One region of the Bacillus sp. DTU_2020_1000418_1_SI_GHA_SEK_038 genome, then DNA from elsewhere that is predicted to be linked to it. Evidence: riboswitches for the same ligand, from Rfam matches in the RefSeq annotation. Region 1 holds a riboswitch; each other region holds the start of a gene.

Region 1 (5,295 bases):
TGCGTAAATTTACCCGCCACACACCAATTAATGTGATCGCGAAGAAACGTGAAGCAGCTGAAAAATTAATTGAAGCCGAGCGTTTTGTATCATAGGAAAAAAATATTAATGGGTTTGGCGCAATCGCTTCTAGCGATAGTGTCAGACCCTATGCTAGTTGGTAATAAATCAACATATTAAATAGTTTAAAAATAATTCTCTATTAAAGAAGGACTATGGAGGAAACTGTCGAATTAACCATTTCGTAGCCAAAGTTATGATTACTAAAAAAAATATGGTAGTATTTGATTAACGTGTGAAAATATTGGAATGATAATTTTGGTGGTGAAAAAATGGCTTTAACATTTTATTTGTATCCGAAATGTGGTACTTGCCGAAAAGCTAAGAAGTGGTTAGATGATCACCAATTACCCTATGAGGCTGTACATATTGCTGATAATCCTCCTTCCCGCAGCGATCTTGAGGACCTTTACCAAAAGAGCGGTTTGGACATAAAAAAATTCTTTAACACGAGCGGCATGAAATACCGTGAACTCGGTTTAAAGGATAAGGTCAAAACTTTGTCTGATGATGAGTTGCTTGATTTGCTGGCTACCGATGGAATGCTTATTAAGCGTCCAATTCTTTCTGATGGCCAAAAGGTTACCGTTGGTTTTAAGGAAGAGGATTATGAAAAAGCATGGCTTGTTTAAAAAAGGATTGAAAAACGTCCTTGTTTTTGTCATGATGAAGGAAGAGATCGATTTTACGATCAATTAAGAATAATAATGGAGGGGTTAAAATGAACACACCAAAAGAATTACGTTATTCAGAAGAGCATGAGTGGGTAAAAACAGAAGGCGAGCAAGTACGTATTGGAATTACTGACTTTGCTCAATCAGAGCTTGGAGATATCGTTTTCGTTGAGCTTCCAGAAGTTGGAGACGAAGTAACTGCGGACGAGCCTTTCGGAAGCGTAGAGTCTGTTAAAACAGTATCTGAGCTTTACTCACCAGTAAGCGGAAAGGTTGTCGCTGTAAATGAAGATTTAAGCGATAATCCTGAGTTCGTAAACGAATCTCCATACGAAAAAGCATGGATGATTGTTGTTGAGCTTTCAAATACTAGCGAACTTGATAACTTAATGACAGCTGAACAATATGAAGAAATGGTTAAAGAAGACTAATTAATATTTAGTTTGCATTTAGACAGTTTACATAGGTCTGTTTGCATAGAAATGAGAGGGGTTTCCGTATTATGGAAGCTCTCTTTTCATTTTTAGCTCTGTAAATAATAACCCGTTGAGTATAAAAAGCATAAAGACATGTGCCAAACTCATAATAAATATAAAAAGCAGGAGTCCAACACCAACATCAAGAATATTGAATATGGTATGGTATATAAAACCTCCTTGTTAAGGAGATTTATTAGCCCTATGGGTAAAACTACAACTCAGCTCAGGTGATTATAATGGATGAGGCGGTAACGGAAAAGGTTATTATTGTAGAGGGTACGACAGATAAAAGAAAGGTACAGGCGATAGTAAGTGAGCCTGTTGAGATTATTTGCACGAACGGAACGATCGGCGTCACAAAACTGGATGAATTGATCGATATGCTTTATGATAAAGATGTTTTTATATTGGTTGATGCAGATGCAGCAGGAGAAAAGCTTCGGAAACAATTTAAACGAGAATTTCCCGAGGCTGAGCACCTTTATATCGATCGTATGTATCGCGAAGTTGCTACGGCTCCAGAACATCATTTGGCCACCGTGTTATTATCTGCCAATATAGACGTATACACAGAGTTTTTGGATAAAGGATGAGAATCATTGCAAGAACTTTCGCGGGAGGAAATTGAACAGCTTTTCAATAAAAATAAATCAGGCTTCCTATATCTGTACACCCCATTATGCGGAACGTGTCAGCTAGCGAGTAAAATGCTTTCGGTAATAGAAGAACTTATGCCCGAACAGCCAATTGGGAAAGCCGATTTAAATTATTTGTCTGCTTTTTCCGAGGTGCTTGGGATAGAAAGTGTGCCTTGCCTCATTATCGTAAAAGATGGAAATATCCAAGAAAAAATATACGCTTTCCACTCAGTTCCCTACCTACTAGATAAAATGAAAAGTTTCCTTTAAAATGTCAGGTTAATAACACCTGGCATTTTATTATTTAGTTTTTCATAAACCATAATAAGACAAAAAAAGAAGTATCCACCATAAAAACGGTTTAATATATGAAAATAAAAGTTGTATTTCTCGGGAAATGAAAGACAATGCTGAAAATAGTCGAGGCATTGTCTTTTTTTTGCTTTTATCTTGTCGAACAGTAATAAGAGGGATGTCCTTGCTTATGTTGAATGTAGATACTGAAGAAAAATAATCTGTTCGTTTTTAGAGGTGAAGGAAATGGAAAATATGGCAGTTGTTTTTATTGAAGAAGTTAAGAGTAAGTCGCATTTACAGACATTGCTGGCAGACTCCTCTTTTTCAATTTGTATAAAATCCGGAGATTTAGAGATTCCATTAATATTTCGGGAAGGCCATATTTCCATTAATTCTGACGATCAGAAACAACAATTTGATGCAATCATTTCAGGATCTAAAGAAAGTATTCATGCCATTTTAACGGGAAGAGAAAAGTTGAGAGAGGCGATAAGGTGGAAGAAGGTATCCGTTGACTCGACATTCCGTAGGCTATTACTGTTAGAATCTCTTTTCTTTCTCTGTAAAAAATAATTATTTAAATCTGAAATTTCTAAAATATACCTTGACTGCATAAAATCTATATGATAGTATCACTTTAATAACTTGATCATTACAATTAAATATTCTTATCAAGAGAGGTGGAGGGACTGGCCCTACGAAGCCCGGCAACCGGTATTTACGCGGTGCCAATTCCAGCAGAGCATTTGCTCTGATAGATAAGAAGAGATGATATCAACCCTCTTCTTGCGAAGAGGGTTTTTTAAATTCTTCTTTTAAGCAAAAGGAATCAGCAAATCAAAAAAATGCAAACTATTGCAGATTAAAAAGGAGAGAAGAAACATGTCAGAAAAACAAAAAAACTATCGATTTGAAACATTAGGTGTACATGGGGGATTACAGCCGGATCCTGTAACAGGAGCAAGAGCTGTGCCAATTTACCAAAACAATGCTTACCAATTTAAAGACACGGAACATGCAGCTAATTTATTTGGCTTGAAGGAATCTGGGTACATTTATACTCGTATTCACAACCCAACTACTACAGTCTTTGAAGAAAGAGTTGCCCTGTTAGAAGGGGGAGTTGGTGCCTTAGCGGTTGCTAGCGGAATGGCCGCCATTACACTAGCGATTCTGAATATTGCTGAATCTGGGGATGAAATTGTTTCAGCCTCTAACCTATACGGGGGAACTTATAATCTGTTTGCTGTGACATTGCCGAAATACGGCATTAAAGTGAAATTTGTAGATCCCGAAGATCCTGAAAACTTCCGAAATGCCATTACGGAAAAAACGAAGGCTGTCTTTGCTGAAACGATTGGAAACCCAAGCTTAAAGGTGTTAGATATCGAAAAGGTAGCGGAAATCTCACATGAGAATGGGGTTCCACTAATTATTGATAATACATTCGCGACTCCATATTTATGCAGACCGATAGAATACGGAGCAGATATTGTCGTCCACTCCGCTACAAAATGGCTGCTGGGAAATGGAACAACAACTGGAGGAATCATTGTAGACGGCGGAAAGTTCGATTGGAATTCTCCTAAGTTCCCTGGATTCACTCAGCCAGACCCAAGCTACAATAACCTTGTGTATAGTGAGGCATTAGGTGCGGTTGCCTATATTATTAAAGCTAGAGTTCAACTTCTTAGAGACTTTGGTCCTGCATTAAGCCCGCAAAATGCCTTCCAATTTACACTTGGACTTGAAACACTTCATGTGCGGATGAAGGAGCATATTGCCAATACTAAGAAAGTAGTAGAGTACTTAGAAGCTCATCCAGCTATTAATTGGGTCCTGTATCCTGGAAGTGACAATCATCCGGATAAAGTATTAGCGGATAAGTATTTGCCGAAGGGCGCAGGTTCTGTAGTCGTATTTGGAATCGAAGGCGGAAGAGAAGCAGGAGCGGCTTTCATTAATAATCTTGAGCTGTGGGCACATGTTGCAAACGTTGGCGATGCGAAAAGCTTAGTTATTCACCCGGCAAGTACAACGCATCAGCAGCTTGATACAGAAGGGCTGAAGGCTGCAGGTGTTCCTGAGGATCTAGTTCGTCTATCAATCGGAATTGAAAATGCTGAGGACCTTATTGAAGATTTAGAGCAAGCAATTGAGGCAGCAACAGGGATTGCCTCGCTATTAGTAAAAGAATAATTAATTAAGGTTTTTTCATGAGTAAAAAGATATATAATTCCAAATTTTTACCGTTGACGCTATCTTTATCCCATGATACGATATCAATCGTGAATATAAGAATGCTTAATTAAAGTAAAGTGTTAATTGAATATAGATGTAATGCTCTTATCAAGAGAGGTGGAGGGATGTGCCCGATGAAACCCGGCAACCGTCATTTTATGAAATGGTGCCAATTCACACAAAGCAGATTTGCTTTGGAAGATGAGGGGAAGGATAAATTCATTATGCCTTTCTGCTCATAACAGAAAGGCATTTTTCTTTTTTATAGCATTACTATTTCTCTTTATTCATCTATTATGATATTGTAAATGGGATTTAGAGAGGGTGAGCAATTATGATCTCAATCAAAAATGTACAAAAGATATATGCTTCTAAGCAGGGTCAAGTCACCGCAGTAGACAACGTTAATTTAGAAGTTAACGAGGGAGAAATCTTTGGTGTTATTGGCTATAGCGGTGCTGGGAAAAGTACATTAATCCGCATGCTAAATGGACTTGAAATACCATCAAGCGGAAATGTTGTTGTAGCTAATAATGAAGTTTCACATATAAAAGGCAAGAACTTAAGGAAAGCTAGACAGGATATCAGTATGATATTCCAGCATTTCAACCTGCTTTGGTCTAGAACTGTTCGGCAAAATATTGCATTTCCACTTGAAATTGCGGGTGTTGCCAAAGAGGAACGATTAAAACGTGTGGATGAACTCATTAAGCTTGTTGGTCTCGATGGAAGAGAGGATGCTTATCCCTCTCAGCTGAGCGGAGGGCAAAAACAGCGTGTCGGAATTGCCAGAGCATTGGCAAACAACCCGAAAGTGTTGTTATGTGACGAAGCCACATCTGCATTAGATCCAGAAACAACTAATTCCATCCTAGAATTATTAGTGGATATTAATGAGCGTCTAGG
Region 2 (5,295 bases), 1.1 Mb from region 1:
TCTGCACGTTTCTTCATCTTCTACATGGATCTTTATGGCTTCTTCAAGAATGACCGTTTTTGCTTCATTAACGCTTTTCGCTTCCTCCGCCACTGCTGCAATTCTTTCAAGCGCCCAGAATAAATTGACTGCTGTTGGCCTGGAACTTGCTAGATAACGAAAATCCTTTTGAAGATGTTCGTGGAATTCCTTTAATTGTATCGTTTCATATTGCTGCGCCGCGATCGCAAGTCCATATGCAGCAGTTATCCCAATTGCAGGCGCTCCACGGACTTTTAATGTGACAATAGCATTGAATATCTCCTCAATCGTATCAAGCTGAAGATACTCAATTTGATGAGGGAGCTTTTGCTGATCAAGAATAATCAGATGTCCATTTTTCCATTCAATTGATGTTGGAACCTTCATGCCTTTCTCTCTCCTAACAGTGAAATAGCTTCTCTTACTGAATTTAACACGTGGCGATTTAAGATTAATGTTTCGCCTAATGCAAGTGCCTGTCTCTTAGCTGCAATTCTTTTCTCATGATCCTCAATACCGTCTAAATCCTTCACATGAGCAAGACCAATCGTTCTTCTAATTAACTCACAGCCAGTAAACCCAAGCGTGTCAGAAAAGATTTTCTGTAAAATGTATTCTTTATAGCCTTCGACCTTTGTATAGACTTCGAGATTTGACTCTTCCCATAATTCAGTAAATACTGAGCAAAAAACGTCCCAGGTATTCTCGATATGCTCAAAAATAACAGATCGATTCGCTTCCTCTCTTGAAATTCCATGAAGAAATAGATTTCCGATAAATAATCCAACATCAAATCCAATCGGGCCATAAAAAGCAAATTCGGGATCAATTACTTTCGTTTCTGTGCTGCTTGCAAATATACTGCCTGTATGTAGATCCCCATGTAATAACGCTTCTGCTTCAGTTAAAAAACTTATCTTTAACTTAGCCGCTTCAAGCTTCAAAAGGCTATTATTCCAAATGGCCTCTACATCCTCACGCAATTCCGGTTCGAAATCATTGGTCTCATGGTCGAAGAATGGATCGGTAAAAATGAGATCTTCTGTAATCTTGCAAAGCTCTGGATTTGAAAATTCGACTGCTAAACGTTTTTTCTCAAATGGATGCAAAGCAAAATCCGATGTTGAAAATAGTGTTCTTGCTAAATATTCACCAATATCGCTTGATAGCTTTGGATAAGATTCCCCTTTAATAAGTCCCTCACGAGCAATCGTTAAGTGCGACAAATCTTCCATAACCGTAATGGCAAGGTCTTCATTTGCATGATAAACCTCCGGAACAAGCTGGGGAACAAACTCACCATGCTTTTTCAGCGCATTCGTTTCGATCGTTGCCCGCTTTAATGTGAGCGGCCAGCTTTCCCCCACTACCTTTGCATAAGGGAGAGCTTGCTTGATAATAACGCCTTTTTCATTTATTGAGTCAGTTATATGGAATACATAATTCAGATTGCCATCACCAATTTCGCGACAGTTCAATACTGAACCTTCAGAAAATAGATTTAGCTCTTTCGCAAGCTTCACCGCTGTCTCATCAGTCAACGGCTCATACTGTTTCTTTTCTAAAATTGTCATCTTTTCTCACCCTATCTATGAAAATAATAAAAAGCCTCTTTCTCATCACGAAAGAGGCTTACGAATACAAATTCTCTGCCTCTCATCTCTCAGAAAGTTTCCTTTCCGTTGGAATTAGCACCGTGCCTTGCGGGAAAATCCCGGCGCTAATAGCGCCCCGTTTCACAACGGTATTACGGTCGGTTGCTGGGCTTCATCGGGCCAAATCCCTCTGCCTGCTCATGATAAGAGTATTTAACATATTCACGTTAGTTTGCTTGAAATGAATGTTAGCACCTGTTTTTGAAAGTGTCAACACTTTTTTCTGAATTGTTTTTTCACTTTACAACACTCCTAATAGAAAAAATAATCACACAAACTGTATTGACAGAATTTTTAAGCGGTGCAATAATAAAAGGCAGTTACTTTTGAATCGTAAATTAATTGAATATATTTTTCTTATTAAGAGCAGGTGGAGGGACGAGCCCTATGAAACCCGGCAACCGATCAAATGATTTGACACGGTGCTAATTCTTGCAGCTTTCATGCTGAGAAATAAGAAGATGTTTGTCTATTGACCTCTTCTTATTTGAAGAGGTTTTATTTATTTTATAGAGAATTTTAATTTTACAAGGAGGATGAACCAACATGAGTGAAATCATCGCTACCTATCAGCTATTTGGCAAGCCAGGATCCTTTGAGAAAAAAGCGGAGGGGATCGCACTTGGCTTAACGATCGGTTCATGGACAGATTTGCCGCTGCTTGAGCAGGAGCAGTTGAAGAAACATAAAGGACGCGTCATCTCTGTCGAGGAATTCTCGGACACGCGCCACCCTGTTAAACAAAATGATATTTTAAGCAAAGTAAAAATTGCTTATCCAAGTGCGAATTTTTCAGCTGATCTACCAGCTATTTTAACAACGGTGTTCGGGAAGCTTTCCTTAGACGGTGAGGTCAAATTACTTGATTTAGAGTTTAGCTCGGAACTATTAAGCAGCTTTCCTGGCCCACGGTTCGGAATTGAAGGCATTCGGAAAACTTTAAATGTTTATGATCGACCACTGACTATGAGCATTTTCAAGGGAGTTATTGGAAGAGACATCGATTATTTGACCGCTCAATTGAGGGAACAGGCTCTTGGCGGAGTGGATCTTGTGAAGGATGATGAAATCCTTTTTGATAATCCGTTAACACCTTTCGAGCAACGTATTTTAAGAAGTAAAGATGTTTTGCGGCAGGTCTATGAGGAAACAGGTCATCGTACTCTTTATGCTGTAAACTTGACAGGCCGGACTTCTGAATTAAGGGTTAAAGCGAAAAGAGCCCGTGAGCTTGGTGCAGATGCCCTTTTATTTAATGTTCATACTTATGGTCTGGATGTTCTGCAGGAAATCGCGGAGGATCAGGAAGTTCAACTCCCGCTTATGGCACATCCAGCTTATAGCGGAGCCTTCACCTCTTCTGCTTTTTACGGGGTAGCAAGTCAGCTTGTACTTGGCAAGCTAACACGATATGCGGGTGCTGACTTTTCCTTATTCCCTTCTCCGTATGGCAGTGTTGCTCTTGAAAAGAGTGCAGCATTAGCAATCGGTGAGAACCTGACTGAAGAATCCGCAGTAAAACGGGCGTTTCCAGTACCATCTGCAGGAATTCATCCTGGGCTAGTGCCTCTGTTAATGGACGACTATGGAAAAGATTGCGTAATCAACGCTGGAGGCGGCGTTCACGGTCACCCTCACGGAGCAGCAGGCGGTGGAAAGGCCTTTAGACAGGCGGTTGACGCTGTTCTAGCAGGTAAAAATTTGGCCAACGCTGCAGAAGAACACCAAGAATTGAAAATAGCCCTAGAGTTATGGGGAGGTTCAAAATGAAGAATCCAGTGATTTTCTGCGACTTTGATGGGACTATTACGAATAAAGATAATATCATCAACATTATGAAAGAATTCGCTCCGCCGGAATGGGACGCCATCAAGGATGATATATTAAGTCAAAAGGTTTCCATTCAGGAAGGGGTCGGCAAGCTGTTCTCGCTTCTTCCCTCTTCTAAAAAAGATGAAATTATCTCATTTGTACTGAAGGATGCAGTGATACGAGAAGGCTTTGCTGAATTCGTTCAGTTTACTAGAGAGGCAAATATTCCGCTTTATATCGTGAGCGGTGGAATTGACTTTTTCGTGTATCCTGTTCTTGAACCCTTCGGACCATTTGAAAAAATTTATTGCAATAAAGCTGATTTTTCAAGTGAGAACATTCAAATTGTCTTTCCTTATGAGTGTGATGATAACTGTTCAAGCAAGGGCTGTGGCTGCTGTAAGCCCTCCATTATTCGTCAGTTAGCTTCGGAGGAAAACACTAGAATCGTTATTGGGGATTCAATTACAGATCTTCAAGCTGCTAAGCTTGCAGATATTGTGATTGCCAGAGATTTCCTCATTGAAAAGTGCAAGGAATTGAATATTCCTTACGAGCCTTTCGAACGTTTCCAAGACTGTATCCATATCATTGAATCTAGATTGGATGTGAAAGTATGAGTACACTCGTATCCAAATGGAATGAATTAGCTGATATTAAGGATGAATTGGCTTCAAGGGACTGGTTTATGGGAACGAGCGGTAATCTGGCCATCAAGGTTCACACTGAACCATTGCAGTTTCTCGTAACAGCAAGCGGAAAAGATAAGAGAAAAAGAACGTTAGAAGATTTTCTGCTAGTCGACCGAGATGGCAAAGCTGTTGAGGAAACTCATCTTAAACCATCTGCTGAAACCTTGCTGCACTGCGCTGTTTTTCAAAAAACTACAGCGGGCTGCAGTCTTCATGTTCATACAGTTGCAAACAATGTCATCTCAGAGCTGTACGGTGAAAAAGGAAAAGTAACCTTTCAATATCAAGAATTAATTAAGGCCTTTGATCTTTGGGAAGAGGATGCTGAGCTAACCATCCCAATTATTCATAATCATGCGCATATCCCTAATTTAGCCGATGAGTTCCAAGAGCATATTCATGCTGATAAAGGAGCCGTCCTTATTAGAAACCATGGCATTACCGTCTGGGGAAAAGATGGCTTTGAAGCTAAGAAACTATTAGAAGCATGCGAATTTTTATTTCAATATCAACTAGCATTGATTAATGCTAAATCAACTATTAAATAGGAGAGGGAGATTCTAATGGCAACAATCACAATTCAAGGCACAGATGAAGTAATTGTAGAGCAAAGCGAGGTTGCAGCATTTTTAGAGGGGCAAGAAGTTATTTATGAGCAATGGGATATTGAAAAACTTCCAGATAACCTTCGTGAAAAATTCAATTTAAGTGCTGAAGAAAAAGCTGAGATTTTAAGTGCTTTTCAAGCTGAAATTGATGATATTTCAGCACGCCGCGGCTACAAAACAGCTGACGTTATTTCTTTATCCGATACAACGCCTAATCTTGACGAGCTATTAAAAAACTTCCAAAAAGAACATCATCACACAGATGACGAAGTTCGCTTTATCGCAAGCGGACACGGGGTATTCGTAATCCAAGGGAAAGATAAGCGCTTTTTTGAAGTGCATTTAAACCCTGGCGATTTAATCTCTGTTCCAGAATATATTCGCCATTATTTCACACTCGCAGACGACCGAAAAGTAGTTGCTGTCCGTATTTTCGTAACAGAAGAAGGCTGGGTACCGGTTTACTAAAGGAAAAGAATTCAACACTATTGTAATTAAATATGGTTA
Region 3 (5,295 bases), 370 kb from region 1:
CTAAAAGTTTGTGAGATTGCTGGCATGTATGATGTACCTGTTTTCCAAGGAAGCGGTCAACCGCTTGTCAGAAAACGCGAAACTGCTCCCGATATTCATGGAGATTCCGGAATGGACGGACCGGTCCTGCCAGAGGCTACTAAAACGATTGAAGAGGAACATGCTGTTGATTTTATTATTCGAAAGCTAATGGAATCAGATGGGGATATTACACTCGTTCCTACTGGCCCGCTAACGAATATTGCGATGGCTATGAGACGTGAACCGGCTATCCTTTCTAAAATACAGGAAATTGTCATCATGGGTGGAGGAACGTTTGGCAACTGGACTCCAGCAGCAGAATTCAATATTTATGTGGATGCGGAGGCTGCAAAGGTTGTTTTTGAGAGTGGCGCTCCGATTACGATGATGGGGCTTGACCTTACTCATCAAGCTTTAGCGACTCACGAGGTTTGCGAACGCATTGCTGCGATTGACAATCCCGTTGCGCAATTTGTGAACGAACTACTGGTGTTTTTCCGCAAAACGTATTTAGAGGTATTTGGATTCGAACATCCACCTGTACATGATATTTGTTGTGTAGCGTATTGTATCGATCCTTCTGTTGTTGAGACGAAAAAGTTGCGTGTGGATGTGGAGACAACCGGGGTTCATACTTACGGAATGACCTTAGTAGATATGCACGGTGTAACCGACCGTGAACCAAATGTCAATGTTGCCTTGAAACTAGACCATGCGAAGTTTTGGAATATGGTCACTGAGGCACTTCAAAGTTATACTAAAAAATAATTTAAATTGTTGAATGGTGGGATTTGTTTTGAAACCGATTATATTTGATGTTGATACGGGAATTGATGATGCATTAGCGATGTCTTACTCCATAAACTCTCCAGAACTAGAGCTGCTTGGTTTTACGACCTGTTTCGGTAACGTACCCGTAGAAGAAGCGACTCGTAATACACTTACCGTTCTGGAAAAAGTAGGAGCGGGAATACCTGTTTATCAAGGGGCTGCTCAACGATTCGTGCGCGGCGAAAAAGAGGTTTGGGCGAGACATGTCCATGGAGAGGATGGAATAGGCAATACGTTGAAGAACGAACCGACGACTCAAGCGATGAGTCAATTTGCCCCGGATTTTATGATCGAACAGGTGAAAAATCGCCCGCATGAAATAACGATCATTGCTGTGGGACCACTGACAAATCTTGCTTTAGCGATCCAAAAAGCACCGGAAATCATCCCGCTCGTTAAAGAGGTCGTTGTGATGGGTGGGGCTGTAAAAGTACCAGGGAATGTAAATGCGTATGCTGAAGCGAATATCATCGCAGACCCTGAAGCAGCTGACTATGTTTTCTCATCTGGTTTAAACGTGACTCTTGTAGGATTAGATGTAACCTTGCAAACATTATTGCCACTATCAAGGGTGAATGAATGGCGTGAGACTGGAAAAGAAACGGCTCATTTTTTTGCGGATATGACTGAGTTTTATATCGGATATTATGAGAAATATTATCCAGGGATCGCCGGTTGTGGTCTTCATGATCCACTTGCCGTGGGAGTTGCCATTGATCCAAGCTTTGTAAAGACGGAAACGATGAATGTAAAGGTTGTTTTAGAAGGAGAAGAGGTAGGGAGAACCATCGGTCATCCTGAAGGTGAACCTAAGATTCGCGTCTGTACAGAAGTAGAAGCCGATCGATTTTTGGAACATTTTCTAAGTAGAGTTGTATGATTTAAGTTGAATTCTTCCACATACCAACACTAGATCCCCCAGAAAAGCGGACTGATTCGCTTTTCTGGGGGGTTCTTTTTTTCGTTAACCGAATGGTCACAGTGATACTGGGAAGATATTCAACAATCGTTAGATAGACCTTTGCTATTATCTATACCTAGAGGGTCTAATTAATCGTTTGATTAAACAGTCCCAATCCCTTGTCCTGCCTGGCTTTGAGTGGATTTAATTAAACGTTTGATTAATATGTAATTGCCTAATTTTAATAATTAGTATGATACAAACATAGTGAGATCCTGTGCGATCAATGCAAGAGGACCTTTAAACAAACGTTTGATTGAACAGTCCCAATCCCTTGTCCTGCCTGGCTTTGAGGGGATTTAATTAAACGTTTGATTAATATGTATGTTCGTATTTATATATCAATTTAAAGCAATGGCCAAATTTTAATAATTATTATGATACAAACTTAGTGAGATCCTGTCACGGTGCAAGATGGCCTTTAAACAAACGTTTGATTGAACAGTCCCAATCCCTTGTCCTGTATGGCTTTGAGTGGATTTAATTAAACGTTTGATTAATATGTATGTTCGTATTTATATATCAATTTAAAGCAATGGCCAAATTTTAATAATTATTATGATACAAACTTAGTGAGATCCTGTCACGGTGCAAGCTGGCCTTTAAACAAACGTTTGATTGAACAGTCTCAATCCCTTGTCCTGTCTGGATTTAAGGGGATTTAATTAAACGTTTGATTAATAGAGACCTGAAAAGTATTAGCGGAATAAAGGATCATTTCGTCGCAGTGACGCCCGGGAAAATCCTGTTTCACATTAGTCGTATATTAAAAGAGACACACAAGAATTTAATTTTCCTGTGTGTCTCTTATTAGTTTATATATTCGTATTTTTATCTTTGCGGCCGTATTTTATTTAACAGGCTGATGAACAACCATTTTTGAAGAAACAAGATTCACAGGATTGGCAATCGTGTCGCCGACAGGACAATGATCTTCAACGAATGCTTTAAATGCTTCGACTTTATCTTCTGGGGCATCCGTTTCGATATGAAACGTATACAGTATGGATAAGAATCCTGGTCTTACATCAGATTTGTTAAAAAACCCGTCTAGGTCAATATCTCCTTCTAATTCAACCCAAAACTTTTTAAGATCGATATTGAATTGCTTCGCATATGTTCTCGCTACGATTGACTGGCACGCACCTAAAGCGGACAGAAGTAGTTCCACCGGATTCATTCCTTTATCAGTTCCTCCTAAGGTTGCTGGCTCATCCACAATCACTTTATGCCCTCTCGATTCTGTTTCCACTAATACGTTTTCTTTTAAAACTGTTTTTGCTTTAAATGTTGAAATGGCCATCTTTTTCTCTCCCTTTCCAATTTGGATTTCATTTACTTGCTTTACAGCTTTGGAAAAACGACAACTCTTCTTTACGATAATAGAAGGGTGCATTACGAAACGTGAAGCCATTTTGCCAACACCTTCTTATCTTCGGAATGAGCAGCCACTCTTCTGAATTTGGCACCAGGGTTCTTCGCAATCTGAGTGATGTCTGACCTCGCTTTAAAACCTGGATGCCGAGAGTTCGCGGGGGTAGTCTCACCCTCTATCTGGATAAAAAGAGTTTAATTCGTAGTATAACAATAGGAATTATTGTATTTATATTATCACAAAATTCAATTAAGTCAAATTATTTTTTGTGAAATTAGTACCGATCCGCGTTGATAAAGGGTTTGGAAAAAAGTCTATTAGGATATTAATTGTAATCAAGCACAATAATCTAGATGCGCCTATTCACTTTATTCCAGGAGGAAATCCTGTATTTTTTTACCACGTTCAGGGATGTAATTTTTGGAAGTGAGATCATGAAAAGTTCACTTATATAAGCAATGTAGAGAGATTTAGGTGCCACCTGTGGGAATTGGCTGACAAACCAGTCAATTTGGCTGACAACTACCTGGAATTGGCTGACAAATTCAAAATCTGGCTGACAAACTGCCCAATTTGGCTGATAAACCTTCAGCCTCTCTGTCAAAGTGAAGTTTTTATCTAACAATATGTCGTTTAAGTGGCCTAAACAGGCTTAGGTACAACTTAGATTACAGAACTGATAGATTAGAGTACCTTTTTCTGTGTGATTTTGTATTTTCTGAAGGGGAGATGAATCTTCGAAGGATAATGTGCAATAAAGCCAATCTTAAGCTTAATTTGTTGTATGAATAAATTGAAGGTTTTACTATGTGGTAATAAAGAACGCGGAGCAAATGATCGGATTTAGCTAATTTTTTGAATTGAAAATGATAATATCAATCTAGCAACTACAAAAACCGGATGGACGGTTGACGCTCCCTGTAAGAAAAGGGGTGTTTGATAGGCTGGCGTACAAAGCAATGAACATGCTATTGCAATTTTGCATTTTTCTAATCCAATTGTCATTATGATAAAATAGAAGAAAAACTAAATAGGTGAGCATATGGACAAGTGTGAGCGCTGCGGAACGAATGAAGTAAAAATCATATTGAAAGACGGGGCAACTAGTAAGCGATTATGTAACAATTGCTACAACGAGATTATGTCCGATGAGCTAGGGGTAGACCTAGAGCAGTTGATAGAAAGCTTTTCATTGAAGGATTATCAAGGTGTAAGCAGAACTTTCTATGTGGAAAGGCGACTGCATCCAGTCGGGCTTTACTTGGAGGCTGCGGAGGACATAAAGTATGGTTACAAATTTGCTATCCATGGTGAATTGGATTCCAATCAGACAGAATTACTTACTAAGCTAATTGAAAAGACTCGAAAAGGTATCCATATGCAACAAGTTAAGTCAAAGCTATTCCCTAATGGACAAGCATACAATTCAATTATTCATGATCAGTTCACAGGCATTATTGAATATGATGAATCATCTGACGGCGTACCCCTTATTATCATTGATGGAAAACCTTTTGCATGGGAAGAAGTTGGAAAGATGCTTATGACTTACGAGGGCTTTCAGATTAAAGTAAAGATGTATGATGTAACGGATGATGTTGATTGAAAAAATAGACACATCACACTCAGGAATCACGGAATACAGATACATTATAGTATCTGCAAGAGGTCTATTTTTTTATGTTCAGTTTTAGGAAGTGCGATATGAAAATATCACTTATATTAAGACTTTTTCAATGTAGAGAGATTTAGGTACTACCTGCGGGAATTGGCTGACAAACCAGTAAATTTGGCTGACTTTCTAATAGAAAAAGGTGGTTTTCCTCTGGAATAATGTTCCTGCTTAACGGATTTAGGCTCAGCATTTTGTGAAAATCCAGCCCCTATAAAAAGATAGGCTTCCTGTTTTTCTATGGCGGTTTTAATCAATTGTAAATGCTCCTGGTGATTCTTTATAAATTTAGGGGTGTCCATTATGGTATCTCTCCTTGCTTCTTGAGGTATAAAAAAGCAATCTTTTTCTGAGGGCATCTGTGGATGAAGGTTTCTTCGACATTAGTTTGTTATCTTTTAAATAGAATTAATAACGTCTCGGTTTATAGCAATA
Region 4 (5,295 bases), 320 kb from region 1:
TCCAATGGTAGGCCAACAGGCAGGAACAAATATATGGATTGCCATGGGAGGATTTTTAATTACAGGTGTTGGTTTGGTTTTACTCGCAATCATAGCTTTAACCCGCGGAGGAGGAACAGTTGAAAAACTTTCAGGAAGAGTTCACCCCGTGTTCGCTACGATATTCTCAATTTTACTATTTTTATCGCTTGGGCCGATTTATGTCATCCCGAGAACAACTTCTGTCGTCTATGAAATCGCTATCAAACCGTTAGTCCAAACGAACTCAAACGGCAGTCTTTATTTGTTTATTTTCTCTGCCGTATTTATTTTTCTAACGATTCTGCTATCATGGAATACAACAAAATTTGTCGACCGTCTTGGGAAAATAATCACTCCAATTTTTGCAATATTGTTATTATTACTAATTGGAAAGTCAATTTTTACACCAATGGGAAGTATTGGACAACCTCAAGGAGAGTATATTCAAAGCGTTGATGCGTTTTTGAAAGGGTTTATACAAGGATACTACACAATGGACGTTCTCGCTGCATTTGTATTTGGGGGAATTTTCATTAAATCAATCAGTTCCTTAGGGATAAAGTCTGAAAAGGAAGTATCGAAGCTATTTATTAAGGCAGGTATGGTCACCATTATCGGCTTGGTCGGACTACAAATCTCAATGGCATGGATCGGTGCTTCAAGTGTTGATGCTATTGGATTTAAGGAAAACGGAGGCGAAGTATTAGCACAAGGCTCAAAAGTTTTATTCGGGCAGATCGGAATTTATATCATCGGAACTATTATATTCTTAACTGGGGTCACAACAAATGTAGCCTGTTTAGCAGCTGTTTCCGAATATTTCGAAAGAATTGTTCCTTCTATTTCTTATAAAAAGTGGCTAATTCTCTTTTCCATTTTAAGCTTAATCATTACAAACTTTGGTCTCAACAAAATTTTGACAATGGCATCACCTATTTTACTATTACTCTATCCTTTAGCCATTGCTTTAATCGTTTTAATCTTTACAAATAATTTGTTTAAAGGTCATCAATCCGTTTATATTGGAACAATGATCGGCGTTGGGTTTGTTGCCATTCTTGATGCTCTAAAGGATGGCATTATTGCACCGGAAGCTATTAACAATATCTTCGGATTCATCCCCTTATTTGAAAATGGCGCCGGCTGGATTATCACAGGCCTTATCGGATTTGTAATCGGCTTGATTGTAGCTAAATCGAGGAAAGAAACTGACGCGATGATTGAGATGGCTAGTTAGGACCTCATTTATTTTTATCGATAGAGTACCTCCTTCTGTTATGAAGGGGGTTTTCTTATCGACAGGAACATGAAATATACTATTGGTGACGAGTGGGATGATCGCATTTTTATAGGCTCTTGCAGCATTATCAACTATCAAGCTTAGATTTTTATATGGTCATCCAAAACGATAAGTGAAACATGACTGTGAAATAAGATTATTCGAGAGGTGATAGACACGTAGAGATTATGAGGATTTTCATAGCTGGTGTTGATGCTTAAAACCTTTTATATAGCAAGTTCTCCTATCCTTTGAAAAAGAATAGTACACTTTATATTTATCGACTAGAATCCTATAGTTTCCTTGCCATTCGGGCTCATTCGCTGGCGTAGACTCCATAATCGAAAGTATTTTATTTTGAATATTAATCAACAATCTTTTTTTATAATCTTTTGTCTCAATAGAACTAAAATAGGGGCTATTTATTCGAGCGAAGCTGCTCCTTGCTTCTGCTGTCCATTTCAATTCCACTTAAATATCACCCTTCTCAATTGCTTCCAATAACTCATCTGAGGAATAAAGTCTCCCATTCAATATATCTTTATCTGCTCTTTCAAGCATATCTTTTAGCTCAATGTCTGTTTCAATATCCGATAAAATCGTATCTTCTTTTAATCTTTGTATAACAAAAACTTCCCCTTCAACATCTATTACTGCTTTCGACTTTTTATTTAGTATTTTTTTTATGATTACAGCTTCAATACCCTCAATTTTTTTTGCCATTGAAATCCCTCCTTTTATTAACCTATTATACACGGAAAAAAAAGATATTCTACAAATCATATTCGATTGCCAAACCAATTAAAGTATTGACGTTGCTCCATTTAATCTATATGATTATAAATAATTTCATAATTGCTAATCTTCTTATCAAGAGAGGTGGAGGGACTGACCCTGCGAAGCCTCGGCAACCAGCATTCGCATGCACGGTGCCAATTTCAGAGGAATGATCACATTCCGAAGATGAGAAGGTGGAACGGATTTTGTAATTTCATTCTTGCTCCCCTTCTGTCTTTATATGCAGAGGGGGTTTTTTATTTTTTCACCTGTGGGGTTGCCCGCTCACCAGTTAACAAATCGAAAAACAATAACAGGAGGAATGAATACATGTCAGCCATTCATATTGCATTATTAGGATACGGCACTGTTGGGAAGGGTGTCTATCAGACCGTAAAATCACATCAGAAGAAGCTCCAAGCCCTTTTTGGAAAAGAAGTGAAGATTGTTGGAATTCTTGTGAAAAATATTAATAAACACACTAATCCGGATGAAGATGTTCTTTTAACAGACGATTTCGAAAAAATCATTACACTAGAGCAGCTTGATGTTGTGATTGATGCCATTGTTGGAAAAGAGCCATGCTTTTCCTACTTGCAGCAGGCGATTAAACGGGGCTGTCATGTCATTACGGCGAACAAGGAAATGTTTGCCCATCATGGCGGGCAATTAAAACATTTAGCAAGTGAATATGGTGTTTCACTCGGCTTTGAAGCAACGGTCGCTGGCGGGATTCCTGTGATCCAAACACTAAAGCAATTGCTAAATGTCAACAACATCGAAAAAGTCCAGGGTATTCTTAACGGCACATCTAATTTTATTTTGACAAAGATGAGAGAAGAAAACTTACCATTTGCATCAGCATTGAAGCTGGCTCAGGAAAAAGGCTATGCCGAAGCGGATCCGACAAATGATGTAGACGGCTATGACGCCTTCTACAAAGCGGTGATCTTAAGTGAGCTTGCATTTGGGGAGGCGCCGAACTGGGATGAGTCGATCAGAGAGGGAATTCGGGGAATCACACCCGAACAAATTGAAGTTTTTTCATCATTAGGCTTTCGGTTTAAGCATGTCGCTTCGATTGAACGGACTGCTAGTGGAATTCTATGCACCGTAAAGCCTGTGCTTGTGAATGAACAGCATCCCTTTTACCATGTGGAAGGTGTCCAAAATGCTGTTTCCATTAATGGGGATATTGTTGGGAATATTAGCCTACAAGGCCCGGGAGCAGGAATGCTTCCAACAGCAAGCGCGATGATCGAGGACTTGGCACATATTCATACAAAAAGCGTAACTCGGCCATATACCGAACAAAACCTAGAAGGAAATGAGGCTTCTACTCTTTCTTTTTGGGCAATCGGTGGGGATGTAAATGCCACGACTCTGCCAACCCCTATACAAGTGATTGAAAGAATTCATCCGAACGTGCTAATCGTCCGGGCACCAGAGGAGACCATGTATGCTATTCATTTGCCGAATGTACATGTCTATCAAATTCTGGGAGAGGTGGCGTTTAGGGAAGTGGTTTTGAGTTAGCAATAGATGAATTTTGAATGAAAAACAGGAGGAAAAAAGTTTATTCATTTCCTCCTTAAATTTTTTCTTGTTTAGTGAGATGAAATAACACTTTGACAGAGGAGTTGAAAGTTTGTCAGCCAATCACAGCAGGTTGTTGGGAATGGAAGCCAAGTACGAACATACATATTAATCAAACGTTTTAATTAAAGTGCCTACAGCCCTTGTGCGGCAAGCGTTTGAGGCTGTTTAATCAAGCGTTTGATTAACACCCTTCCCCAGGATTTTGGGAATGGGAAACCAATACGAACATACATATTAATCAAACGTCTAATTAAAGTGCCTACAGCCCTTGTGCGGCAAGCGTTTTCGGCTGTTTAATCAATCGTTTGATTAAGAACATTTTTATCTTTATAAAATAAGAGACTACTCAAAGGAAGTAGTTTCGATTATATAGGGAAAAATTAATAAACATATAGAATAGATACAAGTTTGTAAAATAATAATTGAAGACTTTGTATTTGTGTAGTGAGAGAAATTAATGCGGACATTGTGAATCCGTTATTTTCATTAAATGGCGCTAATTGAAGGGCTAAGCGGACACCGAGTGCGTTATTTACGAAAAAACATAAGGAAACCGGTGCTTTTTTAGCGAATAACGGAACCTATGTCCTCAAGCATACAGTATTAGCCCCTTTTACCGCATATAACGGAACTGCTGTCCGCCAAGCTCAGATAGACAAGGAGATTTATTTCAGGTGCCTTATTTTTATTCGATGTTAATGCTAAAAAAATAAGGCCAAATCAGTATCCGATTTGGCCATCTAATTAGTATGCGATTTACAAAGTTCCCCAACAAAATCTTTTCAAAGAGTGACTATCCCTGTACCCTACCTACTCCAGCTTAAATTTAGCCACTGCCTTTTGAAGCTCGTCACTCAGTTCTGTCAATTGTTCTGCTGATTCGGCTACGGACTGAATGGCTGTGACCTGCTCGTCCGTTGAGGCACTGACTTCTTCACAGGCGGCCGCTGATTGCTCAGCCATCGCAGCCATTGAATGAATACTGTTTAGAACGTCCGCTTTCCCTACGGCAATATGGTCCATTTCATCATGAACTTGGAAAATCGACTGCCTTAATTTCTCGACAATTTCCGAAATAGAATGGAAGCTTGACTCTGTTGTGTTGACGGCATCTGCCTGCTGGGAGAAGTTTTCCTTCGTTTTGTTCATGGATTCAACAGCAAGAAGTGCTCCACTCTGGATGGTTGTAATCGTCTGTTTCACTTCATCTGTTGCCACTACCGATTGTTCAGCTAGCTTTCTAACCTCCTCAGCAACAACAGCAAATCCCTTGCCATGTTCACCCGCTCGTGCGGCTTCAATGCTAGCATTTAATGCAAGCAGGTTTGTTTGAGAGCTAATGTCGGTAATCGTTTTAATCACGAGCTCAATTTGTTGAATTTTTTCCTCAAGATCATGAATGACTTCTTCCATTGAATCAAGGTATTTATGTGATTCAGTAAATGAACCCTTTAAATGATTTACTTGGTGAATACCCGACTGATTCATTTCATCCGCTTTTTCTGCTAGATTAGTCATGTCTGTGGCATGTGCACTAATTTCATTAATTTTATTACTTAAATGTTCGGATAATTGATTAGCCGCCTCCGCCTCTTGTGCCGCAGTTGTGGCACCCTTGG

What was found. A riboswitch is a leader RNA that binds a small molecule or an ion and turns the genes downstream of it on or off. The one in region 1 is predicted to bind S-adenosylmethionine.
Region 2: linked by a shared signal. The riboswitch ahead of mtnW (2,3-diketo-5-methylthiopentyl-1-phosphate enolase) and the one ahead of RRV45_RS18555 (O-acetylhomoserine aminocarboxypropyltransferase/cysteine synthase family protein) in region 1 are both predicted to bind S-adenosylmethionine.
Region 3: linked by a shared signal. The riboswitch ahead of RRV45_RS20275 (OsmC family protein) and the one ahead of RRV45_RS18555 (O-acetylhomoserine aminocarboxypropyltransferase/cysteine synthase family protein) in region 1 are both predicted to bind S-adenosylmethionine.
Region 4: linked by a shared signal. The riboswitch ahead of RRV45_RS20060 (homoserine dehydrogenase) and the one ahead of RRV45_RS18555 (O-acetylhomoserine aminocarboxypropyltransferase/cysteine synthase family protein) in region 1 are both predicted to bind S-adenosylmethionine.

Annotation. Positions count from the first base shown of each region.
Region 1 is NZ_CP135435.1:3,709,488-3,714,782, reverse strand. Features, by position in the region: gene RRV45_RS18585 (acyl-CoA dehydrogenase family protein) at 1-95, shown strand, start outside; gene RRV45_RS18580 (arsenate reductase family protein) at 333-692, shown strand; gene gcvH (glycine cleavage system protein GcvH) at 782-1,165, shown strand; gene RRV45_RS18570 (toprim domain-containing protein) at 1,450-1,806, shown strand; gene RRV45_RS18565 (thioredoxin family protein) at 1,813-2,121, shown strand; gene RRV45_RS18560 (SCP2 sterol-binding domain-containing protein) at 2,392-2,721, shown strand; SAM riboswitch class I at 2,814-2,913, shown strand; gene RRV45_RS18555 (O-acetylhomoserine aminocarboxypropyltransferase/cysteine synthase family protein) at 3,031-4,347, shown strand; SAM riboswitch class I at 4,492-4,597, shown strand; gene RRV45_RS18550 (methionine ABC transporter ATP-binding protein) at 4,724-5,295, shown strand, end outside.
Region 2 is NZ_CP135435.1:354,266-359,560, reverse strand. Features, by position in the region: gene mtnA (S-methyl-5-thioribose-1-phosphate isomerase) at 1-408, opposite strand, end outside; gene mtnK (S-methyl-5-thioribose kinase) at 405-1,595, opposite strand; SAM riboswitch class I at 1,675-1,826, opposite strand; SAM riboswitch class I at 2,031-2,136, shown strand; gene mtnW (2,3-diketo-5-methylthiopentyl-1-phosphate enolase) at 2,223-3,446, shown strand; gene RRV45_RS01960 (2-hydroxy-3-keto-5-methylthiopentenyl-1-phosphate phosphatase) at 3,443-4,108, shown strand; gene RRV45_RS01955 (methylthioribulose 1-phosphate dehydratase) at 4,105-4,728, shown strand; gene RRV45_RS01950 (1,2-dihydroxy-3-keto-5-methylthiopentene dioxygenase) at 4,744-5,256, shown strand.
Region 3 is NZ_CP135435.1:4,080,973-4,086,267, reverse strand. Features, by position in the region: gene RRV45_RS20285 (nucleoside hydrolase) at 1-789, shown strand, start outside; gene RRV45_RS20280 (nucleoside hydrolase) at 818-1,732, shown strand; gene RRV45_RS20275 (OsmC family protein) at 2,664-3,116, opposite strand; SAM riboswitch class I at 3,240-3,378, opposite strand; gene RRV45_RS20270 (DUF7713 domain-containing protein) at 4,231-4,794, shown strand; gene RRV45_RS20265 (hypothetical protein) at 4,944-5,162, opposite strand.
Region 4 is NZ_CP135435.1:4,029,701-4,034,995, forward strand. Features, by position in the region: gene brnQ (branched-chain amino acid transport system II carrier protein) at 1-1,258, shown strand, start outside; gene RRV45_RS20055 (hypothetical protein) at 1,772-2,023, opposite strand; SAM riboswitch class I at 2,165-2,270, shown strand; gene RRV45_RS20060 (homoserine dehydrogenase) at 2,408-3,613, shown strand; gene RRV45_RS22145 (methyl-accepting chemotaxis protein) at 4,487-5,295, opposite strand, start outside.